2 regions of the Caballeronia sp. LZ029 genome follow, and region 1 is predicted to be linked to the other one. Evidence: riboswitches for the same ligand, from Rfam matches in the RefSeq annotation. Region 1 holds a riboswitch; the other holds the start of a gene.
The links. A riboswitch is a leader RNA that binds a small molecule or an ion and turns the genes downstream of it on or off. The one in region 1 is predicted to bind thiamine pyrophosphate.
Positions count from the first base shown of each region.

Region 2: it holds a riboswitch for thiamine pyrophosphate, as region 1 does, so the genes downstream of both, thiC (phosphomethylpyrimidine synthase ThiC) here and QCE73_RS13080 (FAD-dependent oxidoreductase) in region 1, are expected to answer to the same signal.

Region 1 is NZ_JARUXO010000001.1:2,781,026-2,796,332, reverse strand. It holds gene ugpE (sn-glycerol-3-phosphate ABC transporter permease UgpE) at 1-831, shown strand, start outside; gene QCE73_RS13120 (sn-glycerol-3-phosphate import ATP-binding protein UgpC) at 848-1,924, shown strand; gene ugpQ (glycerophosphodiester phosphodiesterase) at 1,939-2,694, shown strand; gene QCE73_RS13110 (YqjD family protein) at 2,699-3,076, opposite strand; gene QCE73_RS13105 (OmpW family protein) at 3,370-4,095, opposite strand; gene QCE73_RS13100 (transposase) at 4,301-5,008, shown strand; gene QCE73_RS13095 (glutamate synthase-related protein) at 5,333-10,036, shown strand; gene QCE73_RS13090 (glutamate synthase subunit beta) at 10,118-11,584, shown strand; gene QCE73_RS13085 (ABC transporter ATP-binding protein/permease) at 11,652-13,394, opposite strand; TPP riboswitch at 13,626-13,750, shown strand; gene QCE73_RS13080 (FAD-dependent oxidoreductase) at 13,936-15,084, shown strand; gene thiS (sulfur carrier protein ThiS) at 15,101-15,298, shown strand.
Region 2 is NZ_JARUXO010000001.1:1,011,367-1,026,673, reverse strand. It holds gene QCE73_RS04760 (hypothetical protein) at 1-42, shown strand, start outside; gene QCE73_RS04755 (phosphodiesterase) at 79-879, shown strand; gene QCE73_RS04750 (MFS transporter) at 945-2,141, shown strand; gene QCE73_RS04745 (response regulator) at 2,147-2,587, opposite strand; gene QCE73_RS04740 (response regulator transcription factor) at 2,634-3,266, opposite strand; gene QCE73_RS04735 (bacterioferritin) at 3,365-3,940, opposite strand; gene QCE73_RS04730 (DUF1328 family protein) at 4,136-4,297, opposite strand; gene QCE73_RS04725 (DUF1328 domain-containing protein) at 4,352-4,528, opposite strand; gene QCE73_RS04720 (sensor histidine kinase) at 4,747-6,186, shown strand; gene QCE73_RS04715 (entericidin A/B family lipoprotein) at 6,372-6,506, shown strand; gene QCE73_RS04710 (DUF4397 domain-containing protein) at 6,693-7,475, opposite strand; gene QCE73_RS04705 (tetratricopeptide repeat-containing glycosyltransferase family protein) at 7,869-9,398, shown strand; gene QCE73_RS04700 (hypothetical protein) at 9,481-10,818, opposite strand; gene QCE73_RS04695 (EamA family transporter) at 10,974-11,915, opposite strand; TPP riboswitch at 12,160-12,301, shown strand; gene thiC (phosphomethylpyrimidine synthase ThiC) at 12,448-14,379, shown strand; gene QCE73_RS04685 (glycine zipper 2TM domain-containing protein) at 14,674-14,853, shown strand; gene QCE73_RS04680 (hypothetical protein) at 15,063-15,307, shown strand, end outside.

The sequences.
Region 1 (15,307 bases):
CGCGGCTTCGATATCTTCTGTCACGCGGTGCTTCTGCTCGGCGTCGTGCTGATCGTGTTTCCGGTGTACGTCGCGTTCTGCGCGGCCACGATGAATTCGAAGGAAGTGTTCAGCGTGCCGCTCTCGCTGATTCCGAGCACGCATCTCTTAGAGAATGTCGCGAATATCTGGACGCACGGCAGCGGCAACGCGGCGGCGCCGTTCGGTCTCATGCTGATGAACAGCCTCGTGATGGCGCTCGTGATTTCGATCGGCAAGATCGCGGTGTCGATCGTCTCCGCCTACGCGATCGTGTTCTTCCGCTTTCCGCTGAAGAACCTCGCGTTCTGGCTGATCTTCATCACGCTGATGCTGCCCGTCGAAGTGCGCATTTTCCCGACGGTGCAGGTCGTCTCGTCGATGCATCTGTCGAACACGTATGCGGGATTGACGCTGCCGCTGATCGCATCCGCGACGGCGACGTTCCTCTTCCGCCAGTTCTTCATGACGCTGCCCGACGAACTGATGGAAGCGGCGCGCATCGACGGCGCGGGTCCGCTGCGCTTCTTCTGGGACGTCGTGCTGCCGCTTTCGAAGACGAACATCGCGGCGCTCTTCGTCATCACGTTCATCTACGGCTGGAATCAGTATCTCTGGCCGATTCTCATCACCAACGAAGTGTCGCTGCAGACGGCGGTGGTCGGCATCAAGAGCATGATCGCGTCGGGCGATACCGCGACCGAATGGCATCTGGTGATGACGGCGACGCTGCTCGCGATGCTGCCGCCGCTCGCGGTCGTGCTGACGATGCAGCGTTGGTTCGTGCGCGGACTCGTGGACTCAGAGAAATAACGGAGAAGGCTGATCGATGGCCGCATTGAATCTCAAAGGCGTAAAGAAAACGTACGACGGCTCGAATTACGTGCTTCACGGCATCGATGTCGCGGTCGAGGACGGCGAGTTCGTCGTGATGGTCGGTCCGTCAGGCTGCGGAAAATCGACGCTGCTGCGCATGGTCGCGGGACTCGAAAGCGTGTCGGAAGGCGCGATCGAAATCGGCGGCAAGGTCGTGAACAAGCTGGAGCCGAAGGATCGCGATATCGCGATGGTCTTTCAGAACTACGCACTTTATCCGCACATGAGCGTCGCGCAGAATATGGCGTATGCGCTGAAGATCGGCGGCGCGGACCGGAAGACCATCGAGGCGCGCGTCTCCAATGCCGCGCGCATACTGGAGCTCGAACATCTGCTCGCGCGCAAGCCGCGCGAACTGTCGGGCGGGCAGCGGCAGCGCGTCGCGATGGGCCGCGCGATCGTGCGCGAGCCGGCGGTGTTTCTATTCGACGAACCGCTTTCGAATCTCGACGCCAAACTGCGTGTGCAGATGCGCCTCGAAATTCAGCGCCTGCACGCGCGGCTCGCGACCACGAGCCTGTATGTGACGCATGACCAGATCGAAGCCATGACGCTCGCGCAGCGCGTCATCGTGATGAACAAGGGGCACGCCGAGCAGATCGGCGCGCCGACTGAAGTGTACGAGCGGCCGGCGACGGTATTCGTCGCGAGCTTCATCGGCTCGCCAGCGATGAATCTGCTGGGAGGCAAGCTGTCCGAAGACGGCGCGACTTTTATCGTCGCAGGCGACGGACCTGCATTGCCCGTATCCAATGTGAATAGCGCGATGCATGGGCGCGAGTGGATCGTCGGCATTCGTCCGGAGCACATGACGCCCGGCAACGTCGACGCACCGAGCGCGACGCTCGAAGTCGATTCGGCCGAACTGCTCGGCGCGGACAATCTCGCCCACGGCAAATGGGGCAAGCACGACGTGGCGGCGCGCTTGCCGCACGAGCATCGTCCGCAGCGCGGCGAGCGGCTCAGCGTGTCGCTGCCCGCGCGGCATCTGCATTTCTTCGATCCGGCGTCGGGACTGCGCGCCAATTGAATGGAGCACACGCGATGAGAACCTGGCCCTATCCCGCGATCGTCGCGCATCGCGGCGGCGGCAAGCTCGCGCCGGAGAACACGCTGGAGGCGATCGACGTGGGCGCGCGCTTCGGTCACAAGATGATCGAATTCGACGCGAAACTCTCCGCCGACGATATCGTCTTCCTGCTGCACGACGACGCGGTGGATCGCACGTCGAACGGGCGCGGCGCGGCGAAAGCGATGACCTACGCGCAACTGCGCGCGCTGGATGCGGGCACCTGGTTCAGCGCCGAGTTCGCCGATGCGCACATGCCGACACTCGCGCAAGTGTATGAACGATGCGCGAAGCTTGGCCTTGCCGCGAACATCGAGATCAAGCCGAGTCAGGGGCGAGACGTGGAAACAGGCGTGCTCGTCGCGCGCGAGGCGGCGCGCTTGTGGGCGGATGCCGAAACTGCGCCGCTGTTGTCATCGTTTTCATACGCGGCACTGGAGGCCGCACGCGATGTCGCACCGAATCTGCCGCGCGGCATGCTGTATGAGCGCGTTCCGGAGAACTGGCGCGCGCAGACTTCGGCGCTATCGTGCGTGTCGCTACACGCGAATCATCGCGCGCTCGATGAATCGCTCGTCGAGCAAATCAAGGATGCGGGCTTGCGCATCCTCGCCTACACGGTGAACGATCCGGCGCGCGCGCGTCTGCTCGCGCAATGGGGCGTCGACGCGATCTGCACGGATCGCATCGACATCATTGGCGCGGATTTTCTGGAAGCGTCGTCCGACTGAAACGTCAGCGCACACGCGCGAGCAACACGCCCGCGACAAGCGCCAACCCGCCGACGAGCGCGATCGTCTGCCAGGGCTTTTCGTGAAGGTAGGCGTCCGCGTCTCCAAATGCAGCGCCGGCGCGCTCGCGGAGTGCCGCGTGGGTATCGTTCAGACGTGCACGGGCATTGTCGAGACGCTCGCTGATCTGCGCGCGCAACGCAGCCGCATCGGCTGAGGTGCCTTCGGACAACGTGCTTTCGAGTTCGCTGAGAAGCGTGCGGAGTTCCGAGCCGATATCCTCGGCCGCTTCACGGCCGTGGCGCGCCATGCGGCGTGCGCGGCGGCTCGTCGTGCTCCATGAATCTCCGATGGCGTCTCGCGTATTAGGCAGTGCGTTCATAGATCGCTCCGATGGATGAGTCGTGGATAGCCCGCCCGAGATGGCGGGAAACTCATCATGCAGCAAATTCGGTGCCGATGCCTCGACGTTGCGCAACGCATCGGTAAGCGCGACCGTGATCGATTCTGCACTCGCGTTCACACGTAAGAACTGCATGCGATTTCTTCAATCGAAGGTCACATTTACAAGCACGCGCAAAACAAAACGCCGACACGAGTTAATCATGCCGGCGTTTTCTTTCTTTTCAACAATCGCGCTTATATCGACGTTACATGCCGATGCGCAGTTTGACTTTAGAAACGATAGCCAACGCGCAAATATGTGACGATCGGGTTGAGCGTGATTTTCGCTTGCGACTGGACATTGAGCGTGCCGACAGGCGTTTGAGCCTGCGTGTTCAGCTTTGCCGTGGCCTTCAAAGGAATGAACGACACGGAAAATCCGGCAAACCAGTGTTCTGTGAAATTGTAAGTCGCACCGACGTTAAACACGGGCGCCCACGAACTATCCGTGTCGACTGTGGTCGGACCATGCAGGACGGAGCCTTCGAATTGCTGATTCGTGATCTGGGCGTCGGTGAACCAGGTGCGCGTCACACCAAGACCGACGAACGGACGGAACTTCGCCGTAGGAGCATTGAAGAAGTATTTGAACAGCAGCGTCGGGCTCCATTGCTTCGCGCTACCGAGCTTGCCGTACTGCGAGAAGCTGCCTGTGCCTTCGAGATCGAACGTGGGCGGCACGCCCATTTCGAGTTCCGCTGCGATGTGGTCGGTAGCGAAGTAGCCGAATGTGAAGCCGGCCGTGTCAGCGCTCGAAATGCCGGCGCCGGTGCCGGGAACATCGATATTGACCGGAGATCCGCCTACACTGGTTTCTTTGAGCGGACCACTGCTGTCTTGCGGGGCAAAGTGAAACCAGCCTGCTGTTGCATAGAAGGACCCAGCAGATTGCGCATGTGCCGCGGTAGACACACACGCTAATGCCGCGATCCCCGTGATGACTTGTTTTATTTTCAATTTGTGCTCCTCCAAAAAAGCACGCTCATTATGAACACAACATTTCACATTAACCATAGCGATGCCGTAGAGCATTTTCCCTAGGGCAAAGAGCGGCTTTGGGGCCTCGTTGCACGGCACTTGCATGTGTTTGTCCGCGCTACCGTAACGGCTCCGAAAGGCCCCCGATTGGGGTAACACAAATGCGACCAACGGAATATCCAGAATGGCACGGCTTGCACGACTCTACGTTCCCGAACAGCCGCAGCATGTCATCCTGCGTGGTCTCGACCAGCAACCCGCCTTCGTCGACGACCAGGACTACGAGCTCTTCATCGACTGCTTGAGGACTGCTTCACGTGATCATCACCTTTCCATCCACGCCTACGCGCTGATGCCGCAAGCGGTGCATCTGCTCGTCACGCCTCGCGACGAGTCCAGCTTGCCCAAAGCGATGCAGGCAGTAGGACGTCGTTACGTAGCGCACTTCAATCGCCGTTACACGCGACGCGGCACTCTGTGGGAAGGCCGCTATCGTGCCACGGTCATCGAGGGCGAACGTTACTTTTTGCTCGCCACACGCGTCGTCGAAATGGCGCCCGTGCGCGCGCAACTCGTCGCGGCGCCGCAGGACTACAAGTGGTCCAGCTTCCGTCATCACATCGGGCTCACCCTGGATGGGCTGATCACCGACCATCCGCTCTTCTGGTCGCTCGGCAACACGCCGTTCGAACGCCAGCACGCCTATAAGGAACTGTGCGAGCAACCGCTCGACGAGCGCGAAGCCAACCGTCTCCTGCAAGCGACACTCAAAGGCTGGGTGCTGGGCAGCGATGCCTATCGCGAATGGGCATCGCATGCGGCCAACCGACGGGTGTCGCCGCTGCCGCGCGGACGTCCGCGCAAGATCCGCGAAACCCCACAAACCCAATAACGGCGCGCCACGGCAAACCTGAAGCAGAAATGAAACGGCGTCTCGAAATTTCGGGGATCGCCGTTTCTTTTTCGTCAACATTGATGCGCCCCTAATATATCGGTGCGTGTTTGCACCATATCGATAATTGGTGCCACATCATCAAGTTTTATTTGCCATCTTTTTGATTCGTCGCGTATATTTCGATTTCCGGCGATTGCCGCGGTGCAGCGTGCCGCGCACGACCGTGCTTCGTGACGCTTTCCAAGTTGAAAAAACGGTCGCAAGCGACAAGAAAATGGTTCAACGGCCGAGTCGGCCCCTCACAGTAGAGACGGTGTCCCCATGAACGATCATCAGCAACCGGCAGCCGGTTCGCTTCCCGCCGCGCAGGGCATGTATGACCCTGCGAACGAGCATGACGCCTGCGGCGTCGGCTTTGTCGCCCATATCAAGGGGAAAAAGAGCCACGAGATCATTCAGCAGGGTCTCAAGATTCTCGAAAATCTCGATCACCGTGGCGCGGTCGGCGCGGATCCGCTGATGGGCGACGGCGCCGGCATCCTGATCCAGGTGCCGGACGGCTTCTATCGCGAAGAAATGGCCAAGCAGGGCGTGACGTTGCCGCCGGCTGGCGAGTACGGTGTCGGCATGATCTTTCTGCCGAAGGAGCACGCGTCGCGTCTCGCGTGCGAGCAGGAACTGGAGCGCACGGTCAAGGCCGAAGGGCAGGTGGTGCTCGGCTGGCGTGACGTGCCCGTCGATTCCAACATGCCGATTTCGCCGACCGTGAAGGCGAGCGAGCCGCTGATCCGCCAGATCTTCATCGGCCGCGGCAAGGACATCGTCGTGACGGACGCGCTCGAGCGCAAGCTGTACATCATCCGCAAGACGGCGAGCCATCGCATTCAGGCGCTCAAGCTCAAGCACGGCAAGGAATACTTCGTGCCGTCGATGTCGTCGCGCACGGTCGTCTACAAGGGGCTGCTGCTGGCGGGTCAGGTCGGCGTGTACTACCGCGACCTGCAGGACGAGCGTGTCGTGTCGGCGCTCGCGCTCGTGCACCAGCGCTTCTCGACCAACACGTTCCCGGCTTGGGAACTCGCGCACCCGTATCGCATGATCGCGCACAACGGTGAAATCAACACCGTGAAGGGCAACGTCAACTGGCTGAACGCGCGCACCGGCGCAATCGCGTCCTACGTGCTCGGCGACGATCTGCCGAAGCTCTGGCCGCTGATCTATCCGGGCCAGTCGGACACGGCGTCGTTCGACAACTGTCTCGAACTGCTCGTGATGGCAGGCTACCCGCTCGTCCACGCGATGATGATGATGATCCCCGAAGCGTGGGAACAGCACACGCTGATGGACGACAACCGCCGCGCGTTCTACGAATATCACGCCGCGATGATGGAACCGTGGGACGGTCCCGCCGCGATCGCGTTCACGGATGGCCGCCAGATCGGCGCGACGCTGGACCGTAACGGCCTGCGTCCGGCGCGCTATCTCGTCACCGACGACGATCTCGTGATCCTCGCGTCGGAGTCCGGCGTGCTGCCCATTCCCGAATCGAAGATCGTCAAGAAGTGGCGTCTGCAGCCGGGCAAGATGTTCCTTATCGACATGGAGCAGGGCCGCATCATCGAGGACAAGGAACTCAAGGACAACCTGTCCAACGCGAAGCCGTACAAGAGCTGGATCGACGCCGTGCGCATCAAGCTCGACGAAATCGAGCCGAAGGCGGAGGACGTCGAAACGCAACGCCGCGAAGCCGCCGCGCTGCTCGATCGCCAGCAGGCGTTCGGCTACACGCAGGAGGACCTCAAGTTCCTGATGGCGCCGATGGCGCAGTCGGGCGAAGAGGCCGTCGGCTCGATGGGCAACGACTCGCCGCTCGCGGTCATGTCCAACAAGAGCAAGACGCTCTACAACTACTTCAAGCAGTTGTTCGCGCAAGTGACGAACCCGCCGATCGACCCGATCCGCGAGAACATGGTGATGTCGCTGAACTCGTTCATCGGACCGAAGCCGAACCTGCTCGACACGACCAACATCAACCCGACGATGCGCCTCGAAGTGTCGCAGCCCGTGCTCGACTTCAAGGACATCGCGAAGATCCGCGCGATCGACAAGTACACCGGCGGCAAGTTCAGCTCGTACGAACTGAACATCTGCTATCCGGTGGCGTGGGGCAAGGAAGGTATCGAGGCGCGCATCGCGTCGTTGTGCGCGGAAGCGGTCGATGCCGTGAAGTCCGGCTACAACATCCTGATCGTGTCCGATCGCAAGATGGACCGCGATAACGTCGGTATTCCGGCGCTGCTCGCCACGTCCGCGATCCACTCGCATCTCGTCGCGCACGGTCTGCGCACGAGCACGGGTCTCGTCGTGGAAACGGGCTCGGCGCGCGAGACGCATCACTTCGCGCTGCTCGCGGGCTACGGCGCGGAAGCCGTTCACCCGTACCTCGCGCTCGAAACGCTCGCCAACATGGCCGACGGCCTGAAGGGCGACCTCTCGGCCGACAAGGTCATCTACAACTTCACGAAGGCGGTCGGCAAGGGCCTGTTGAAGGTCATGTCGAAGATGGGCATTTCGACGTACATGTCCTACACCGGCGCGCAGATTTTCGAAGGCGTCGGCCTGTCTTCGGAGCTGGTCGAGAAGTACTTCCGGGGCACGGCGACCAAGGTCGGCGGCATCGGCCTTTTCGAAGTGGCGGAAGAGGCGATCCACCTGCATCGCGACGCATTCGGCGACAACCCGGTCCTCGCGAACATGCTCGACGCGGGCGGCGAGTATGCGTACCGCGTGCGCGGCGAAGAGCACATGTGGACGCCTGACGCGATCGCCAAGTTGCAGCACTCGGCGCGCAGCAACTCGTATCAGACGTACAAGGAATACGCGCACATCATCAACGACCAGACGAAGCGTCACATGACGTTCCGCGGTCTGTTCGAGTTCAAGGTCGAGCCGACGAAGGCGATTCCGCTCGACGAAGTCGAATCGGCGAAGGACATCGTCAAGCGCTTTGCGACGGGCGCGATGTCGCTCGGCTCGATCAGCACGGAAGCGCACGCCACGCTGGCTGTCGCGATGAACCGCATCGGCGGCAAGTCGAACACCGGCGAAGGCGGCGAGGACGAAACGCGTTATCGCAACGAACTGCGCGGCATTCCGATCAAGAACGGCGACACGCTGCAATCGATCATCGGCAAGGAAGTCGTCAGCGACATCCCGCTGAAGGACGGCGATTCGCTGCGCTCGAAGATCAAGCAGGTTGCGTCCGGGCGTTTCGGCGTGACGGCGGAGTATCTGTCGTCGGCGGATCAGATCCAGATCAAGATGGCGCAGGGTGCCAAGCCTGGCGAAGGCGGTCAGTTGCCGGGCCACAAGGTTTCCGAGTACATCGGCAAGCTGCGTTATTCGGTGCCGGGCGTCGGCCTGATTTCGCCGCCGCCGCACCACGACATCTATTCGATCGAAGACCTGGCGCAGCTCATTCACGATCTGAAGAACGTGAATTCGGCGTCGAGCATTTCGGTGAAGCTGGTGTCGGAAGTCGGTGTCGGCACGGTTGCCGCCGGGGTCGCGAAGGCGAAGGCGGATCACGTCGTGATCGCGGGTCATGACGGCGGCACGGGCGCATCGCCGCTGTCGTCGCTGAAGCACGCGGGCACGCCGTGGGAACTCGGCCTCGCCGAAACCCAGCAGACGCTCGTGCTCAACCGTCTGCGCGGCCGTATCCGCGTGCAGGCCGACGGCCAGATGAAGACCGGCCGCGATGTCGTGATCGGCGCGCTGCTCGGCGCGGACGAATTCGGCTTCGCGACGGCGCCGCTCGTCGTCGAAGGCTGCATCATGATGCGCAAGTGCCATCTGAACACGTGCCCGGTCGGCGTCGCGACACAGGACCCGGTGCTGCGCGCGAAGTTCTCCGGTCAGCCGGAGCACGTCGTCAACTTCTTCTTCTTCGTCGCGGAAGAAGTGCGCGAGATCATGGCGCAGTTCGGCATCCGCAAGTTCGACGACCTGATCGGCCGCGTCGATCTGCTCGACATGAAGAAGGGCATCGAGCACTGGAAGGCGAAGGGTCTCGACTTCTCGCGCATCTTCTATCAGGTGCCGGTTGGCGAAGACGTCGCGCGCAAGCACGTGGACGTGCAGGATCACGGTCTCGACAAGGCGCTCGATCACGTGCTGATCGAGAAGTCGAAGGCGGCGATCGAGAAGGGCGAGCATGTGTCGTTCATCCAGCCGGTGCGCAACGTGAACCGCACGGTCGGCGCGATGCTGTCCGGTCTGATCGCGAAGAAGCACGGTCACGACGGCCTGCCCGACGACTCGATCCACATCCAGTTGAAGGGCACGGCGGGCCAGAGCTTCGGCGCGTTCCTGGCGAAGGGCGTCACGCTGGATCTCGTCGGCGACGGCAACGACTATGTCGGCAAGGGCCTGTCGGGCGGGCGCATCATCATTCGCCCGACGAACGACTTCCGCGGCAAGTCCGAGGAAAACATCATCTGCGGCAACACGGTGATGTACGGCGCGATCGAAGGCGAATCGTATTTCCGCGGCGTGGCGGGCGAGCGCTTCTGCGTGCGTAACTCGGGCGCGACGGCAGTTGTTGAAGGCACCGGCGATCACGGCTGCGAGTACATGACGGGCGGCACGGTGGTCGTGCTCGGCGAGACGGGCCGCAACTTCGCGGCGGGCATGTCGGGCGGCATCGCATTCGTGTACGACCCGGACGGCACGTTCGCCGGCAAGTGCAACAAGTCGATGGTCGCGCTCGATCCGGTGCTGCAGCAAGCCGAACAGGAGCGCACGGTGGATCGCGCGCTGTGGCACACCGGCAAGACCGACGAAGCGCTGCTCAAGGGCTTGATCGAGCGTCACTTCCAGTTCACCGGTTCGCCGCGTGCGAAGTCGCTGCTCGAGAACTGGGATTCGGCTCGCCGCCAGTTCGTCAAGGTGTTCCCGACCGAGTACAAGCGCGCGCTCACCGAGCTCGGCGCGAAGAAGTCGAAGGACGCCATCGCGGCTTAAGGCCCGAATCGCAACGTTTAGAAAGGCTCTCCGGTGCGTGTGCATCGGGGAGCGCGATCCTCACCAAATACAGAGAAAGAAATGGGCAAGGCAACCGGTTTTCTCGAATTCGAACGCCGCCACGAGGCGTACGAAGCACCGCTGACCCGCGTCAAGCATTACAAGGAATTCGTCGCCGCACTGACGGATGAAGACGCCAAGGTTCAAGGCGCGCGCTGCATGGATTGCGGCATCCCGTTCTGCAACAACGGCTGCCCGGTCAACAACATCATTCCGGACTTCAACGATCTCGTTTTCCAGCAGGACTGGAAGAGCGCGATCAACGTGCTGCATTCGACGAACAACTTCCCGGAATTCACGGGCCGCATCTGTCCGGCGCCGTGCGAAGCGGCGTGCACGCTCGGCATCAACGACGATCCGGTCGGCATCAAGTCGATCGAGCACGCGATCATCGACAAAGCCTTCGCCGAAGGCTGGGTCGTGCCGCAGCCGCCGAAGCACAAGACGGGCAAGAAGGTCGCTGTCGTCGGTTCGGGTCCTGCGGGCCTCGCGGCTGCGCAACAGCTCGGGCGCGCGGGGCATGAAGTCGTCGTGTTCGAGAAGAACGATCGCATCGGCGGTCTGCTGCGTTACGGCATTCCCGACTTCAAGCTGGAGAAGTGGCTGATCGACCGTCGTATGCGTCAGATGGAAGCCGAAGGCGTGTCGTTCCGCACGAACGTGTTCATCGGCAAGGATCCGTTGCCGGCGTATATCGGCAACACGGCGAAGGAAACGATCACGCCGGACGAGCTGAAGGAACAGTTCGACGCGGTCGTGATCGCGGGCGGCTCGGAAACGCCGCGCGATTTGCCGGTGCCGGGCCGCGAGCTGGAAGGCATCTACTACGCGATGGAATTCCTGCCGCAGCAGAACAAGGTCAACGCCGGCGACAAGCTGACGGATCAACTGCTGGCGAAGGGCAAGCATGTCGTCGTGATCGGCGGCGGCGACACGGGTTCGGACTGCGTGGGCACGTCGAATCGTCATGGCGCGAAGAGCGTGGCGCAGTTCGAACTGCTCGCGCAACCGCCCGAGGAAGAAAACAAGCCGCTCGTGTGGCCGTATTGGCCGATCAAGCTGCGCACGTCGTCGTCGCATGAAGAGGGTTGCGATCGCGACTGGTCGGTGGCGACGAAGCGCTTCGAAGGCAAGAACGGCAAGGTCGAGAAGCTGATCGCGGTGCGCGTCGAGTGGAAGGGCGGCAAGATGCAGGAAGTGCCGAATTCCGAATTCGAACTGAAGGCCGATCTCGTGCTGCTCGCGATGGGTTTCACACAGCCGGTGTCGCCGGTGCTGGAGGCGTTCGGCGTCGAGAAGGATGCGCGCGGGAACGTGCGCGCGGCGACCGAAGGCGACAAGGCGTATTACACGTCGGCGGACAAGGTGTTCACGGCGGGCGATATGCGCCGTGGTCAGTCGCTGGTTGTGTGGGCGATTCGCGAAGGACGTCAGTGTGCGCGCTCGGTGGATGCGTATCTGATGGGGTCGAGCGAGTTGCCGCGGTAGGTTTCGGCGATGCTTGATGAAAAGGCCACGCGACTGCGTGGCCTTTTTTGCTTTGGCTGCGGGCGAATCAAGCCTCCGCCATCGCCCTCTCGATCTCGATCTTGTAATCATGGAACATCGCCACCGACTCGCGATGCGCCACGCTCAGAATCGCCGCTTTCGGCAGCCGCTCGACGAGCGTGTTGTAGATATGCAGCTCGTTTTCCGCGTCGAGCGCGCTGGTGGCTTCGTCGAGGAACACGAAGTCCGGCTTGTGCAGCAGCACGCGCGCCGCGGCAAGACGCTGTTGCTCGCCCGGCGACAGACTCCGCGCCCAGTGCGCGCTTTCCTCCAGCCGGTCCGCATACGCTTCGGGATTGCACAGACGCAGCGCTTCGCGCGATTCGTCATCGCTGAACGTGCCGCCGGGCGACGGATACGACAGCGCCGCGCGCAGCGTCCCGATCGGCAGATAGCTCATTTGCGGGATGAACATCATCTTTGCGTCGACGGGCGCGTCGATGGTGCCGTCGCCGAACGGCCACAAGCCGGCCAGCGCGCGCATCAATGTGCTTTTGCCCGATCCCGACGGCCCGACGACGAGCCAGCGCGAGCCCGGCTCGATCGACACGTTCGCCACGCGCGAGAGCGGCGTGCCGTTGGGCAGCGCGAGCATGAGGCCGTTCGTCGTGAGCGAAGGCGTGCTCGTGTAATGCAGGTTGATGCCGCCGTGTTCCGTCGCCGGCGACGTTTCCTCGCGGATATGGGTCGAGCGCATCACGCGTTTGAATTCGCGCAGACGGTTGACGGTAGCGCGCCATTCGACCAACGTCGAATAACTATTGATGAACCATGAAAACGAATCGCTGACCGTGCCGAACGCCGATGAAATCTGCATCAGCACGCCAAACGAAAACGCGCCCGCGAAGTAGCGCGGCGCGGCGACCATGATCGGAAAGATGATCGCGATCTGCCCGTAGAAGCTCAGCACGAAGGTCATGCGCTTCGTGTACTTCATGATGAGCCACCAGTTGTCGCGAATGCGCTGGAAGATGGTCTTTGCGTTGGCGGTCTCGGTGGAGATGCCGTCGTAGAACGCGATCTGCTCGGCGTTCTCGCGCACGCGAATCAGCCCGAAGCGAAAATCCGCTTCCACTTTCTGCTGCTGATAATTGATCGACACGAGCGGATGGCCGACCTTCTGGATGATCAGCGAGCCGAGAATCGCGTAGAGCGCGGCGGCCCACACCATGTAGCCCGGAATCGTGATCGGCGTGCCGCCGAGCGAGAACGTGAGCGCGCCCGCGATGGTCCAGAGAATCGTGATGAAGGTGACGAGCGTGACGAGCGTCGAAAGCAGGTCGAGCGACAGCGAAAGCGTGGTGGTGGCGAAGGACTGGAGGTCGTCGGAAATACGCTGGTCGGGGTTGTCGGCGAGACGATCGCGCTCGATGCGGTAGAACGCCTTGTCGCCGAGCCATTGCTCCAGAAACCGGTTGGTGAGCCACTGCCGCCAGCGGAACGCGAGCATCTGCCGCAGATAGCGCCCGTACACCGCGAGCAGGATGTACGCGAACGCGAGGCCCGTGAAGATCAGCAGCAGATGCGGGAAGTCCTTGACGTTCTTGTTCTGCAGCGCGTTGTAGAAGTCGGCGTTCCAGCTGTTGAGCCGGACATTGATCCACACGACCGTCATGTTGATCGCGATGATCGCGACGAGCAGGCCCCACGCGAAACCGCGCTCCTCCGAGACCCAGTAGGGCTTGATGAGGCTCCAGGCCGAGACTTCGTCGGCCTTCTGTTGCGTGCTTTGGGTACGAGTGTTGGTCATGAGCTTCCTGCTGATGCGCCCCGTGGCGCCCGATTGTGACGTCCGCGGCCGGGCCGCGCGCGGCGTTTTCCGGCCCCGTAAATTGTTCCGGGATTCTCTTAACGCTCGCTTAATTTCGTGCGATCGGCCGGCGAACCATGTTCGCGGCATTGTGCCAGAGTGCCGACGCGCGCGATAAAAGGCGGGCAATCCCGGTTTGCAGCGGCTTCGCCTTTCATGTTTTAATGATCCTCGACGAAACAGGGGTGCTTCGCGTGCATCGGCGGCCGGAACGGTCGGCAGCGCGGCGAGGCTGAGAGAGACCCTTTGCACCCGATCCGGGTAATACCGGCGAGGGAAGTTTCCGGAGAACGCGCGAATCCCGCGCCATTCCTCCAGTCTCTTCCAGTATTTCTCTTCCGCCCGGCGCGTTTCATCCGATGCCGAGCCGGTCTCTCCGCTGATTTCGTCCTTGTGATGTGGCGCCGCGCCAGCACGGTCGAGAACGCGTACTCCGTTTCCTCGTTTCCAGTGCAGCGTCACGCCCTTTGGAGACATCGAATTGAACAGGATCGAACAGGGCGCGCCGCGCCGGCAGGACTTCGCCGTCGTCGGCGGCGGGCTCGTCGGGCGGCTCGTCGCCTGGCAACTCGCGGGCGCGGGCCATGACGTCGCGCTCTACGAACGCGGCGATGCGGCGGGCACGCAATCGGCTGCGTGGGTCGCCGCCGCGATGCTCGCGCCGCTCGCGGAAGCGGCGAGCGCGGAGCCGCTCGTGGTCGGCCTCGGCGCGGCGTCGCTTGCGCGCTGGCCGCATCTCATCGAGCAATTGCCCGAGCCGGTCTTCTTTCAGCGCAACGGCACGCTCGTCGTGTGGCACGGTGCGGATCGCGCCGAGGCGCCGCTTTTCGAGCGCCGTCTGCGCGCCAATTCGCCTCCCGATCTGCTCGATGGCGGTTTCGTCAAGCTCGCGGGCGCGCAGGTCGCGCAGGCCGAGCCCGCGCTCGGAACGCGCTTCGCACAGGGCTGGCTGCTGCCGAACGAAGGCCAGCTGGATAACCGTCAGGCCCTGAGCGCGCTCGCGGCCGGCCTCGCTGCGCGCGGCGTGCGCACGCACTGGAACACGCCGGTCGACGCAATGCCCGACGCCCGCTGGATCATCGATTGCCGCGGTTTGGGCGGAAAGCCCGCGTGGCCCGCGCTGCGCGGCATCCGCGGCGAGGTCGCGCGCGTGCATGCGCCGGGCATTGGGCTTTCGCGGCCGGTGCGGCTGCTGCATCCGCGCTATCCGCTCTATATCGCGCCGAAGGAGAACGATTTGTACGTGATCGGCGCGACGGAAGTGGAAGGCGAAGACATGTCGCCGGTCAGCGTGCGCTCGGCGCTCGAACTGCTGAGCGCGGCTTTCGCCGTGCATCCGGGCTTCGGCGAGGCGCGCATCCTCGAACTGAATTCGCATTGCCGGCCGACCTTGCCGGATCATCGGCCGGCCATCGTCTGGGACGGGGCGCGGACCTTGCGCGTGAACGGCCTGTACCGGCACGGTTTCATGATCGCGCCGGAAGTCGCGGATGCCGCGAGCCATCTGGCCGAAGCGCTCGCTTCAGGCGACGTCGCCGATGCCGACACCTTCTCCGATTTCCGCGGCACCGCGCGCTGGCCCGAGCTGCTGCACGGCGAGTTCTCGGTCGCGCCCGCGCTTTCGCATTGAGAAAGAGACAAACGAGATGAACATCCACATCAATCAGCGCGTCTTCGATTTGCCCGACACCGCCACCGTTACCGAAGCGCTCGCCGCGTTCGGCGCGAAGCCGCCGTTCGCGGTTGCGTTGAACGGCCAGTTCGTCGGGCGCGGCGAGCACGCCACGAAAACGCTCGCCGCGGGCGACAAGCTCGACGTCGTGTCGCCCGTCGCGGGCGGCTGAATTCCGAAC
Region 2 (15,307 bases), 1.8 Mb from region 1:
AAGCTCGCGCCGAAGCCGCCCGTCGCCGCATCCGACGATTGAGCCTCTAAACCGCTCGCGACGAGGAGATTCACGCGCATGCTGCTCGCCCAGATCAGCGATCTGCACATCACGGCGCGAGGCACGCTCGCCTACGGCCGCGTCGATACCGCCGCTTTCCTCGCCCGCGCGATCGGCGTGCTCAACGCGCTCGATCCCCGCCCCGACGCCGTGCTCGTCACGGGCGATCTCGTCGATGCGGGCGGCATCGACGAATACCGGCATCTGCGCACGCTCCTCGATACGCTCGCGATGCCGTGGCACGTGATCGTCGGCAATCACGACGACCGCGCGAACCTGCGTACGGTATTCGGCGACCGCCCCGAGCTCGCGGGCCACGACGGCTTCGTGCAATACGCATTCGATGTCGGCGATGTCCGCGTGCTCGCGCTCGACACGCTCGATCCCGGCTCGGGCGGCGGGCGTCTGTGCGCCGCGCGCCTCGCCTGGCTCGAAGCGCAGCTCGACGCCTGCCGCGACCGGCCCGTCGTCATCGGCATGCATCATCCGCCGATCGCGTGCGGCATCGGCTTCATGGACGAAATCCGCCTCGCGCCGGACGACAGCCGCGCGCTCGATGTGCTCGTGCGCCGCCATCCGAACGTCGAGCGCATCGTGTGCGGTCATGTGCATCGGGCCATCGGCGCGCGGTTCGGCGGCACGCTCGTCTGGTGCGCGCCGTCGACCGCGCATCAGGTGGCGCTGCAACTGAAACCCGACGGCCCCGAGGCGTTCGTCATGGAGCCGCCCGCGTTCGGGCTGCATCTGTGGCGCGCCGATCTCGGACTCGTCACGCATTGCATGAGCGTCGATCAGGGCGGCGGCCCGCAGCCTTTCTGACGGCGCGCTGCGGCGCTCGCGCGTCTTCAGTATGATCGGCGGCTGATCTTCACTGGCTTCGGTTCATGCCCAATTCGCCGCAATCGAATCCTCCGGCGCGCCATCCGCACTATTCGCGCGCCACGCTGTGGCTGCTCGCGACTATCGCGGGCGTCTCGGTCGCGAACATCTATTTCAACCAGCCGCTGCTCGGCGATTTCCGCGCGAGCTTTCCCGGCGACGCCCATTTGATCGGCGCGGTGCCCGCCTCGACGCAACTCGGCTACGCGCTCGGCATGCTCGTGCTCGCGCCGCTCGGCGACCGCTTCGACCGGCGTCTTTTGATCCTGCTGCAACTCGCGGCGCTCGGCGTATCGCTCGTGGCCGCGGCAAGCGCGCCGACGCTCGCCGTTCTGATCGCGGCGAGTCTCGCGATCGGCATCGTATCGACGATCGCGCAGCAAGCCGTGCCCTTCTCCGCCGAGCTCGCGCCCGCCGCCGAACGCGGCCACGCCGTCGGCACGGTGATGAGCGGGCTGCTGCTCGGCATCCTGCTCGCGCGCACCGTGTCGGGCTTCGTCGCGCAGTACTTCGGCTGGCGCGCCGTGTTCGGCGCCTCCGTGCTGGCGACGATCGCGCTGGCGGTCGTCGTGATCGCACGGCTGCCGAAGAGCCGGCCGACCTCGACGCTCACCTACGGCAAACTGCTCGGCTCGATGTGGCATCTCGCGGTCGAAAACCGCGCGCTGCGCGAGGCGTCGTTCACCGGCGGCGCGCTCTTCGCCGCGTTCAGCATCTTCTGGTCGGTGCTCACGCTGCTGCTCGCGGGCGAGCCGTTTCATATGGGTCCGCAGGCGGCGGGTCTTTTCGGCATCGTCGGCGCGGCGGGCGCGCTCGCAGCGCCGCTCGCGGGCAAATCAGCCGACAAGCGCGGCCCGCGCGCCGTCATCTCGCTGTGCATCGGGCTCGTGGCGCTGTCGTTCGTGGTGTTCGCGTTCTCGGCGACGAGCATCGCGGGGCTCGTCGTCGGCGTGATCGTGCTCGATGTCGGCGTGCAGGCCGCGCAGATTTCGAACCAGTCGCGCATTTACGCGCTCAAGCCCGAGGCGCGCAGCCGCGTGAACACGGTCTATATGGTCGCTTATTTCATCGGCGGGGCGCTGGGATCAGGGGTCGCGTCGCTGGCGTGGCAGGCGATGGGCTGGACGGGCGTGTGTCTCGCCGGTCTCGCGGCGACAGGTCTCGCGGGCTTCAGCCACTGGCGCGGGCGCGATAAGCGATAGCGGCTTCAGGTGCGCCCGCGTGCGTAATCGCACAACGCGTCAAGCACACGATCGAATTCGAGCGACTTGTCGAAGAAGTGACGCACGCCGTATTGCAGGCAACGCTCACGATACGTCGGCAGCGCGTGATTCGTGAGCACCGCGACGAACGCGCCCGGCGAGCGCGCCGCGCCGCATTCCTCGAGCCACGCGAGCACGTCGATGCCCGAGCCGCGCTTCAGTTGCAGATCGACGATCACCGCGTCGAACGCCTGCGCCGACAGCAACGCGATCGCATCGTCCGGCGCATCGGCGAACGCGCTCACGCGCCACGGCCCGAGCGCATCGATCGCCTCGGTCAGGCTGCGGCGGATCAGCGGCGAGTCCTCGATCAACAGCACCGCGAGCGGCGTGCGCCGCGCGCCCGGCTGCCCGCTTCGGTCGTCAGTGGTGATGTGATTGCCCACGTCGGGCGCCCTCCGGCAGTGCTCGCGGATTTCAAACCATGCGCCGCTATTCGATCAGGCCATTCTTGATCGCGTAATACGTGAGATCGGCGTTATTGGAAAGCCGCATTTTTTCGAGCACGCGCGCGCGATACGTGCTCACCGTCTTCACCGAAAGATGCAGTTCCTGCGCGATTTCCGTCGGAATCCGTCCGCCCGCGAGCTTGCAGAAGATCTGGAACTCGCGCTCCGACAGCAGTTCGTGAGGCCGTTCGGCGGCGGGCTTGTCGAGCTTATCGGCGAGCGCATCCGCGATGAACTCGGACAGATACCGATGCCCGCGCGCCACGGTGCGGATCGCGCGCACGATCTCCTCGGGCGCGGCGTCCTTGTTCAGATAGCCGTTCGCACCCGCCTTCAGCAGGTTGATCGCGTACTGACTCTCCGGAAAACCCGAGAGCATCAGCACGCCCTGCTCCGGACGGATCTGCTTGATCACGCGCAAGGTGTCGACGCCGTTCTTGTCCGGCATCGCGATATCGAGCAGCACGACATCGAACGCCTGCGCGCGCACGAGCGCGATGGCTTCGTCGCCAGTTGCGGCCTCGCCCGCGACTTCCATGTCGGGCTCGTCCACGACGAACTGCCTGAATCCGCTGCGCACGATCGCGTGGTCGTCGGCTATCAAGACTCGAATCATTCGCGTCGTCCGCGCTGCCGGACGCTCTTGTAGTAGTTGATCGGTCATTTCATGCATGCGGCCCGATACGCCCGCAGCGTATCGGAGCCGCGTCGCCCTTAGCCGTTACGGCCTTCCAGCAGATCCGCCATATCGTCGGCGTGTTCTTCCTCGACGGCCAGAATGTCCTCAAAGATGCGGCGCGTCGTGACGTCCTTGTCGCCGAGATATCGGATGATCTCGCGGTACGTATCGATCGCGATGCGCTCGGCGATCAGATTCTCGCGGATCATGTCGATCAGATCCTTGCCTTCGTTGTACTCGGAATGCGAGCGCGACGAGAGGCCGTCGGGCGCGAAATTCGGCGCGCCGCCCAGTTGCACGATGCGCTCGGCGAGCGTATCGGCGTGCTCCTGTTCCTCGTTTGCGTGCTCCAGGAACTCCTGCGCGACGGCTTCCGAGTGAATGCCCTTCGCCATGAAGTAATGACGCTTGTAGCGCAGCGTGCAGACGATTTCGGTGGCGAGCGAGTCGTTGAGCAGCTTCAGGACCGTCTCGCGGTCGGCGCCGTAGCCCTCGGTCACTGCGCCTTCGTCCATGTGCTGACGCGCATCGGCGCGAATTTTTTCGACATCGAGAACAAAAGCGCCCGAGGACTGATTCGACTCGGCTTTTACAGCAGACGATTTGGACATTTGGTTCGCTCCTCTGTACGGGATGAGATGACTGTTCGCTGGAGCAGGTTCTTGCAGATGCGGCGTGCATAGAACCCTGCTATCCAATCAGAGGTTCCGATGCATGTGTCATGCCTGCCCCTCGAAAAAGCCGCGCGACGGTCGTAAGTCCCGCGCGCGGCTTGATGGCTCATGGCTCTCGCCGTGATGCGGGCGTCATGTACGGAACACGCCAAGCAGCAAGGTGACCACGAACACGACCAGAAAAATGAAGAAAAGAATCTTCGCGATTTCCGCCGCGCCGGCCGCGATGCCCGTGAAGCCGAACACGGCGGCGATGATGGCGATGACGAAGAAGACAGCGGCGTAGTGAAGCATGTGAGCTCCTTCCTAAGTGGTTGAGAACGGTCCGGCGAGTCGACGCAAGCGCCGCTAATCGACGGCTTTTTTCGTGACGACGAAGCCCAGCACCAGGAACACGACGCACAGGATCAGGAAGAGCACGAACAGGAACTTGGCGATGGCCGCGGCGCCCGCAGCGACGCCCGTAAAGCCCAGCACCCCGGCGATCACGGCCACGATCGCGAAAAACAAGGCCCACTTCAGCATGATCGTTCCCCGTAAAGAATGAATGACGGAACCATGCTAGCGATGCCCGCCGCGCGGCGCATTCGGGCAGGCTCCTTTTTTGCTGTGGGAATCCACCGACACTCGCTTTCAAACCGGCTGCCGAAGTGAAACGCCGAACCACCGACACCATGAGCCACGTACCGCGAGCCGCGATCCTGCCCGACGACCCGCCCCTCTTCGCAGCCGACGAGCCCGCCATGCCGAAAGCGTCCACGCCGCCCGCGCCGGCCGGCATCGCGCGCCGCGCGGCGCGGTTCAACGACTGGATGCGCCGCTATAGCTGGGCGGTCGCGATGACGGTCGCGATCGTCATCACCGTGGGCGGGTTGATCATTCTGGAATCGGGACGGATGCGCATCGCGTCGGAATATGAAACCGCGCTCGAAGCGAAGGGCGCGACCGCGCAGCTTTCGACGCTCGCCGCCGATCTCGCCACGCTCACCGCCGACGAGCGCGGCTACGCGCTGAAGGCGGATGGCGCGTTTCCGGCGCACTTCAGGGAGACGGCGGAGCGCGTGCGGCGCACGCTGGCGTGGCTCGATGCGTACTACCGCCGTATCGGCGACGACACCGCGCTCGCGAGCTTCGCGCAGATCCGCGCCGCCGCCGACGATGAAATCGCGCAAGGCACGGTGCGCTTCGCCGACCCGCCCGCCGACCCAGCCGCACGCGACCGCATCCTCGCGCCGCCGCCCGACACGAGCGCGACGCTCGACGCGGCGCTCTCGCTCCTGCGACTGAACGAGGAACAACGCGCGCAGCATGCGCTCGACGCGAGCCGCGCGGATCAGCGTATCTCGACGCTCTGTGTCGGCGCACTGTGCGCGCTCAATATCGTGTTGTTCATCCTGCTCTTTCGCAATCTGGGCATCCAGCTCGACAAGCAGGCGCGCGTGCAGAAGGCGCTCATCACGCAACAGGAAGAGCTCGATCAACTCGTGTTCGCGCGCACGCGCCAGCTCGAAGCGCTCGCCTGGCACTTGCAATCGGTCAGCGAAAACGAAAAGACGGAGCTTGCGCGCGAACTGCACGACGAGCTCGGCTCGATCCTGACCGCGAGCAAGATGGATGTCGCGTGGGTGCGCGGCAAGCTCAAGAACACGGAACCCGCGATGGCCGAAAAACTCGCGCGCGCGCTCGGCAATCTGGATCAGGGCATCGCATTGAAGCGACGCATCATCGAGGACATGCGGCCGACCGTGCTCGCGAGCTTCGGCCTCGTGACCGCGCTGCGCTCGCTTGCCGACGAAGCCGCGCAACGCAACGGCTGGAGCGTCGAGTTCGATCTGCCGGGCGACGACGTGAAGCTCGGCGAGGCGATCGAAATCGCGCTCTTTCGCGTCGCGCAGGAGACGCTGACCAACGCGGCGAAGTACGCGCACGCGAGCCGCATCCGCGTGACGCTCGACGTCGATGAAGAGAACGTGTCGCTCTCGATCATCGATGACGGCATCGGCATCCGGCCGCAGGATCTCAAGCGCACGCAGACGCATGGGCTCGTCGGCATGCGCCAGCGCGTCTCGGCGCGCGGCGGGCGCTTCGAGATCGAACGCGCGTCGCCACATGGCACGTCGATCAGCGTGTCGATGCCGCGTGAGCGCAGCGTGGATGCACCCGTCGTCGCGCCTTCCGCGTAGGACGATGCCGACATCGAATGCAGACGCCGCCGACAGCAAAATCGCAGCCGTGCCTACAGCCTGAGACCGACCGATTTTTTTATGATTGTTCACACCGGTATGCGGGGCGTCGAAGAGGTCCGTCACCAGACAATGATGCGCGAACCCGATTCCAGTCACGCATTTCAACTCCAAGGGGAATAAACATGACTCGACTCATCGCTCTACTGCTGATTGCAGGCACGGCGGCTCTCGCGGGCTGCAACACCGTCTCGGGCGCTGGCCAGGACATTTCGAAGGGCGGTCAGGCCATTTCGAATTCCGCCGAGGAGCACAAGTAACGGGCGAGGGGCGCCGCATCGTTGCGGCGCACGCGCTCAGGCGTTCCATAGCGTTGATGTAGGACCCTGTCTTCCCGCCACGTTCGCGTGGCGGGATTTTTTTTGCGTCGCTGCGGCGCTCGCGAAATGCAAAAAAAACCCGGCCGATGCTGCGCGGCCGGGTTTCGTTGCTTCAGGCGCTCGTCTTTATTGCGTGTCGGGCAATTCCAGCGCCGGTTGTTGCGTGTTGCCGCCCTGCGCGACCAGCATACGGATCTTCTCCGGCACGAGTTGCGAGACCGCATTGCCCGAAGGCAGCGTCGTCACGAGCCAGTCCGCGTTGTTGACGAGCGTGAACGAGGCCGATGTGTAGACCGGCGTCTTCGTGCCCGGCAGCGTCGCGATCAACTGGTACGTGCCGCCCGAGACATAGATGGAATCCTGCGTCGTCGCGGGCACGGCGTTCTTGTAGGCGACGCCCGCCATCGTCGGACTGACGCTCGCGATGTTCGTCCCCGGCGCGACGAGATAGATATCGAGGTTCGGCGCGTTCGTCGACGCGTTGAACGCGCGCACGCGCGCGCTGCTCGACAGCAAGCCCTTGTCGAACGGATCGTCGATGACCGCGATCGACGGCAGGAAGCCCGCATCCGGCAGCGCGATCACCGTGTACTCGTGCCCTTTCGCGGCGTTCGAGATGCTCGTGTCGGTGGCGAGTTGTGTCGTCGTGTTGACGGCTGCGTACGAGAAGCTGTGCTGGCCCGTATCGATGTTCGCGAAGTTGGTCACCGCCTTGTAGGCGAGATTCGGTTGCAGGATCTTGGCGTTGTCGTAAAAGTCGACGTTCGGGCCGCTCGGAATCGCGTGGATGAAATGGACCTGCGCCGGCGTGACGCCGATTTCCTTGCCGACATCGTCGGAGCTTCCGCCGCAAGCGGAGAGCAAAGCGGCGACGGCGGCGAGCGCGGCAGCGGTGCGGATGAGCTTCATGGTTCCACCTTTTTGTCTGGTTCTTTTCTATTCGAGTCCGTGGCGCGTGTGCGTGATGCCCGGCCTGGGACTCTCCCTTGTTGACCTTCCCTGTCCGCTTGCAACGAAGTTTGGTTTCGAAGACTCGGCGGAACGGGCGTTCGCATGGAGCAATCGACGTGCCCCTGATCGGTGCTTGAGCGCTTGGATGAGCCTCGAAGCCTTGTGGGATAAGGCTTTGCTTTCGTTAGAGGATTGCTTCGGGATGAGTACAAGCGGCGAACTCGGCACGCTGACACGCCTGCAAATCTCCCGATGGAAACACTCAATTTTCCAATCTGGAGAAGCGGCAAATCGAAACCGATCGATAGAATCGGTGACGCGGTTCGTAAAACATTCGGAGTCGTTTCAGGGATGCAGGATGATTTTCAGTCGATGTATAAGCAGGCGGCCGAATGCTATAACGCTGGCCAATGGCAAGGCGCTGTGTTCTGGAGTGAACGATGTCTGAGCATCGAATCGGATAACGCGGAAGCGCTCCATTTGCGTGGCATCGCCGCGCTTGCACTCGACGATCCAAAAGACGCGCAACGCTGGGTTCTGAAAGCAATCGAGCGTTCGCCGAATCCGGTTTTCCTCAATTCGCTCAGCGTGATTCAGACGCACCTGGGCGCATTTGCCCGCGCCGCCGAAAGCGCGCGAACCGCACTCGACATCGCAATGCAAGGGCACCCGGATATCGATAAGAGCGTCGTGCTCTATAACCTCGGTCGCGCGTTGCAATTGGATTTGCGCTTTGCCGAAGCGGCTGAGGTATATCGCGAGGTGATCGATTTCAGCCCTCGTCATTTTCAGGCGCACAGCAATCTCGGCGCATCGTTGAAGTCGCTGGGCCACCTCGACGCGGCAGTCGAGCAACTCCATCGCGCTTTGTCGATCCAGCCGGCGAATCCGGAGGCTCAGGGCAACCTCGGTCATGCGTTGCTCACGCTGGGTCGGTACAGGGACGCGTGGCCGCACTTCGAACATCGGTGGTCCACGTTTCAGGATGAGAGCGGCAACAGGAACGTCAATCCGCCGAATCTGCCGATGCCTCAATGGAAAGGCGAAAGCACGCGAGCGGATCGGGATCGTCTGCTGATACTGCACGAGCAGGGGCTGGGTGACACGCTTCACTTCTGCCGATATATCCCGATGGCGATGGAGCGTTTCTCTCAGGTGGGCTTCGCCGGCCCCGAACCTCTTCGACGCCTGTTGAGCCGCGCTTTCGGTTCGACGTCATCGAAGTTCGTGTACCTCGATGCGACGCGCGTTGACTTGCGACAGTGGGACATGTACAGCCCGCTGCTGTCACTGCCGATGGCGTTCGACACGGATGCAGACTCCATCCCGGCCGCGATTCCTTACTTGCACGCGGAACCGCGCGCAGCGCAGCGCTGGTCGAAACGGCTCGCCGGCCTGCACAACCCGGCGCGGCCGCGTATCGGTCTTGCGTGGGCCGGCGGCGGGCTGGTGCCGGAAGTGGATGCGAGACGAAGCATGCCGGTCGAGATGATCGACGCGCTCATCGCCTGGCCTCATGCGCTCTGGATCAGTTTGCAGAAGCCAGCGAACGACGAGAAGAGATTGCAACGCCGGCAGCGCGTGCATATCGTCGACTGGATGAACGAGATGAACGATTTCGCCGATACTGCCGCGCTCGTCGCATCGCTGGATCTCGTGATCTGTGTGGACACATCCATAGCGCATCTCGCCGGCGCAATGGGCAAGCGCGTATGGCTGCTCAATCGGTATCAGGGTTGCTGGCGCTGGATGCGCGATCGTGAGGATACGCCGTGGTACCCGAACATGCGCATCTTCAACCAGAAAGAACGCGGCGACTGGAACGAGGTATTGGCACGCGTGGTCGCGGAACTGGAACGGGGTGCCTGGCGGTCGTCGTAGTTGAATAACCCGCCTGAGCTTCGGGGGCAGTCGAGCCCCTCCTGCCCCTCGTCGACCACGCTCGCCTTGCCGCGCCCGCAGTTTAGACGCCGCTCGCGTCGAGTTCCCGACTGAGCTGCTCGCCATGACGCATCGCAAGCGTGCGAAAGGCCGGCTGCATACCCATGTAGTGCACCATGAAGGTATTGCGCGTTTGAAGCTGATAAGGCGTGTTTAGCGTTGTGCAGTCGATCAGTTCGTCATAGGTGGCTTTTCCATGACGCTCCATGACCTTGATGAAGATGTCCTGGTCACCGCCGTTCGCGTACACAGTCGACTTGTCCGACATTTCGCTCACCGTCTGCGCGACTTCTTCCAGCAACCGAGCATTCTCCCGCGTGTTACGAAATCCCATGACACCCGAGTTGAAATGCCAGCTGATATCCGCCGCCAACACCCGATCGGCGTTCTGCAACATTGGTTCCAACGGCTTCTTCTGATCGACGACGAGCACGTCCGCATCGATCCAGAACACCCATTGATGCTGTCCGAGATGATGACGCAGCACCCATGGCTTGAACCAGTTGCCCGCTGCATTCCAGCCGGCCTGATCCGGAATGTCGCGATAAACATGCAAGGCATAACCGTGACGCGCGCAATAACGCCGCAGGTTGGCTTCCGCGATCTCGCCGTACTCGCTGACGTTCGGCGTGTACAGCATGGTCAGCGCAATGGGCGCATCGGCATTCATCGCTTCATAGCGTGCAGCGCGATCAGGCGTGTTCTGCCGCGGCCACGTGAAGAGAGGCCGCCCTTCTGCCTGGCACGCGTTGATATGCTCCGCGAGCAGATCGCGCAGCTTCGTGCAGACTGGATAGTTTCTAGGCGCGACTGACAAATCCACGAGCGCCAAGGCCAGGACCGGGACGTCGACCCAGAACATCGACGTATCCAAAGCGACCGGCGAGACAGCGAGGTGCCCGTTATATTCGCAGTCGAACGGTTCCGGCTTCAACAGCGTCAACAGGTCCGATTCGCTCAGCGGCGTTTCATAGCAGAGCTTCGTACCACCGAAAAGATAGCTGGCAAGCGCGCGTGACATGATCGTGTTGCGCCACAACTGGAATGACGCCATGACATAGTCGGAGTCCAGCGCGGCAATCCAGTCCGATTCGCGACCTTCCATCAACACTTCGCAGCGAATATCGCCTTTCAGCAAGCAATCCTGTGTCAGCAGCAGAACGAGATCGCCTTCCGCGCAGGCGCGCAACGCTCGCAAGAGCACCTGATACTTCATGATCATGCGCAGTTGCGGCCAACCTATTGCGCTCGCATCGACGTATTCGTGCGTGTATCCCTGCCGCTCGCAGTAGAGGCGATGATTTTGCAACGAAGCGCGAGCGCTATCGTCCGCGAAGAAACTGATGACGTGGGTGGTCATGGCGATGCTCCGTGTTCCCGCGAGCCGGCTTCGCGACTACGCGTTTCTGCCGCGGATTTTGTCCGCCGCTCGGTGCACGGGCAAGTGTGAAGACAGATTGTTTCACTCTGCCGCTTAAGGCGCGAAAGCCGTTTCGCGTCAGTTCACAACCGGCGCTAAGCCACCCCCCGCCGCCGATAATCGAACCAGAACGAAAGCCCCACAGAAAGCAAAATCACGACCGTCGCGATAACGGTCCATTGCGTGATGATTTCTCCGAGCAGCAACGCGCCCAGCAACACCGCGACAACCGGATTCACATAAAGACAACTCGTCGCGACGATCGTGCTCGTATGCCGAATCAGAAAGTTATACGCGACATACGCGGCCATCGACCCAATCACCACGAGATACACGAACGAAAATCCCGCGCCGACGCTCATATGCGTCACCCGCTCGCCCGCCGCCAGCGCGATTGCCGTCGCGATCAATCCGCCGAGCCCGATCTGCAAGGCCGTCGACATCAGCAGATCCGAAGGCTGCGGCAGACGCGTCGCCAGATGCGCGCCGCCCGCCCAGAAAATCGCGGCGCACAGAATCGCCAATGTACCGACGGTCGAACTCGGAGAAGGATCGCCATGATTCAAGAGCACGATGCCGATGAGACCCAGCGCCACCGCGAACCATTCACCCCTGGCGACGCCGCGCCCGCTGAGCGCGGTGAAGATCGTCGCGAAGAGCGGCACGGTGGCCACCATCACCGCGGCCGTGCCGGTTCCCACCGTGCGCATGCCGTAGGCCATCATCCCGCTCGACAAACCCTCCAGCAATGTGCCGACGATCGCCGCATTGCGCACTTCCCGCGCGCTGGGCCACACCGCCTTGCGATGCACGGCGATCACGAACAGCCCGACGCCCGCGCACAGATTGCGCAGGCCGCCGAGCATGAGCGGCGGAAACGACTCGAGCGACAAATGAATCCCGAGATACGTCGAGCCCCACACGAGATAAACGACGGCCAGCGCGAGCGCGACCTGCCCTTTGAACGAGCGCGGCGCACGAAACGGAAAACGGTCGGGGAAACTGAACGGCAGACGCGGCGGCGGCAAAGCGGACATGCATTACTCCGCAACGGCTGCGCGCCGGACAACTGCAAATGGGACGGGGAAATACGCTGCGGCGACTACCAGACTGAACGGCATGACGGGACGAAAGAAGTGCGATTGCGCGAGGAGAGACCGCGCGACCCTCGGGAAAACCCCGAGAATCCGCGGCGCCCGACATTATGCAGTAAGCACGGAACGCGTTTGCACAACTTTACGAATGGTTGCCAAGACGCCACGCCGCGGTGTAACGTGTCGGCTGCTAACGCGGGGGTCCTGCGTTGCACATCGCGATCTCGATCGGTTCTATCGACGAAATCGCTTCGTGTGGCGTGGGTGAGAAATACCCTTTGAACCTGATCTGGATAATGCCAGCGCAGGGAAGCGTTCGGGTTCCATGGTTTGCAGCATCAGGCCACTTCTTCCGGACCCGTACCTTTCCATCTCGTTCCTCCCTGTTTAGCTCCTGAATCAGCCGAGCTCGACGGCGTTCGTGTGTGCGTCGTCGTGCTTCGGCAATAAACCATCCCTACAGGAGAGACAGCACATGAATGCCAACCCGAAGTTCCTGTCCGAGAATGCCGTCGTCGATGCCGCCGCCATCGCGCCGCTGCCGAACTCGCGCAAGGTCTACGTGACCGGCTCGACGCCCGACATCCGCGTGCCGATGCGCGAAATCACGCAATCGGACACCCCCGACGGCTTCGGGGCAGAGAAGAACCCGCCGGTGTACGTGTACGACACCTCGGGCCCGTACACCGATCCCGACGCGAACATCGACATCCGCGCGGGTCTGCCCGCCGTGCGCGCGCAATGGATCGAAGCACGAGGCGACACTGAACAGCTCGATGGCTTGTCGAGCGAATTCGGCCGCGAGCGCGCCGCCGATCCGAAGACGGCCGAACTGCGCTTTCCCGACCTGCATCGCCATCCGCGCCGCGCGCTGGCCGGCAAGAACGTCTCGCAGATGCACTACGCGCGGCAAGGCATCATCACGCCCGAGATGGAGTACATCGCGATCCGCGAAAACCAGCGGCGCGCGGAATACCTCGAAAGCCTGAAGCAGAGCGGCCCGAACGGCGAAAAGCTCGCCGCGATGATGGGCCGCCAGCATCCCGGCCAGGCCTTCGGCGCGGCGGCGTTCGGCAAGGATGCGGCGAAGGAAATCACGCCCGAATTCGTGCGCGAGGAAGTGGCGCGCGGCCGCGCGATCATCCCGGCGAACATCAATCACCCGGAAAGCGAGCCGATGATCATCGGCCGCAACTTCCTCGTGAAGATCAACGCGAACATCGGCAATTCGGCGGTGACCTCCTCCATCGGCGAGGAAGTCGACAAGATGACGTGGGCGATCCGCTGGGGCGGCGACACGGTGATGGATCTCTCGACGGGCAAGCACATCCACGAAACGCGCGAGTGGATCATCCGCAATTCGCCGGTGCCGATCGGCACGGTGCCGATCTATCAGGCGCTCGAAAAGGTCAACGGCAAGGCCGAAGACCTGACGTGGGAAATCTTCCGCGACACGCTCATCGAGCAGGCGGAACAGGGCGTCGATTACTTCACGATTCACGCGGGCGTGCGCCTGCAATACGTGCCGCTGACCGCCAACCGCATGACGGGCATCGTGTCGCGCGGCGGCTCGATCATGGCGAAGTGGTGCCTCGCGCATCACAAGGAAAGCTTCATCTACGAGCACTTCGAAGACATCTGCGAAATCATGAAGCAATACGATGTCTCGTTCTCGCTCGGCGATGGCCTGCGCCCCGGCTCCATCTACGACGCCAACGACGAAGCGCAGCTCGGCGAACTCAAGACGCTCGGCGAACTGACGCAGATCGCGTGGAAGCACGACGTGCAGGTGATGATCGAAGGCCCCGGCCACGTGCCGATGCAGCTCATCAAGGAGAACATGGACCTGCAACTGGAATGGTGCGACGAAGCGCCGTTCTACACGCTCGGGCCGCTCACGACGGACATCGCGCCGGGATACGACCACATCACGTCGGGTATCGGTGCGGCGATGATCGGCTGGTTCGGCACCGCGATGCTCTGCTACGTCACGCCGAAGGAGCACCTCGGCCTGCCGAACAAGGACGACGTCAAGGTAGGCATCATCACCTACAAGCTGGCGGCGCACGCGGCGGATCTGGCCAAGGGTCATCCGGGCGCGCAGGTTCGCGACAACGCGTTGTCGAAAGCGCGCTTCGAATTCCGCTGGGAGGATCAGTTCAACCTCGGCCTCGATCCCGACAAGGCGCGCGAATTCCACGACGAAACTCTGCCGAAGGATTCGGCCAAGGTCGCGCACTTCTGCTCGATGTGCGGCCCGCATTTCTGCTCGATGAAAATCACGCAGGACGTCCGCGATTTCGCCGCGAAGCAAGGCTTGAGCGAAAACGAGGCGCTCGCGAAGGGCATGGAGACGAAGGCGATCGAGTTCGTCAAGAAGGGCTCGGAGATTTACCAGCCGACTTGATGCTTGTTTTTGGCTGACAACGGCCTGTCGCACAGCGCGTGCGGCAGGCCGTTTTTTTATTGGAATCGGGCGCAAAGCCTCGTCGCGTATGGATGAGCGATCAATCTGACGATTCGGGCACTTTTCCTGCTGGGAAAACGAACGAACCGGCGAAAAACATGGCGGCCCCCGTTGGCCGACGCCGAAACGGTCACTGCGCGGCTCGCGTAGCCGCGTGTGAACCGGAGCCGATTCATCTCATCATCGAATTGGAGAGTCGACATGAAAAACATCAAACAGATCGGCGCCGCTGCAATGGTCATCGCGTTTCTGGGAGGATTGACCGCTTGCAGCGACATGACCACGCGTCAACGGGATACCGCCATCGGCGCAGGCGTGGGCGCGGCCGGCGGAGCGGTGATCGGCGGCAGTGCACTTTCGACGTTGGGCGGCGCTGCGGTCGGCGGCGTCATCGGCAATCAGGTCGGGAAGTAAGGAGGTGGCCGTTTTCGGCGGCGAAGTGTTGCGCTTCGCCGCGTCGAACCGATCCGCTGTTTCATGTTTGTTACAGAAAGGCGTTTCGGTAATGCTTTGTCACATGACATCGGACGCCTGCGCGCCATCGTTCGTCTAAGCTGTTTCTAACGGACCGTTCGATTTTCATCGAGAAGAGTCCGGCAAGCCGTAGCGCAAGGAGCAGCATCATGATTTCCGCCTTTATTCCCGGACCCAAAACGGCCGCCGCCGCGCTCGCCGCCGGGCTGCTTCTCAGCGGGTGCTATTACCCTTACGGGTATCCGGCTTATCCACCCTATCCCGTCACGAGTGCGACCTACGCGCAGCGTGAGTTCGTCGTTCCCGCATCGGGAGCGGCTGTAGCGACCTCGCCTGCCACGCTGCCGCCGCAGTACGAGTACGCCGTCGGCTCGCCCTATTCCGACTACTACCA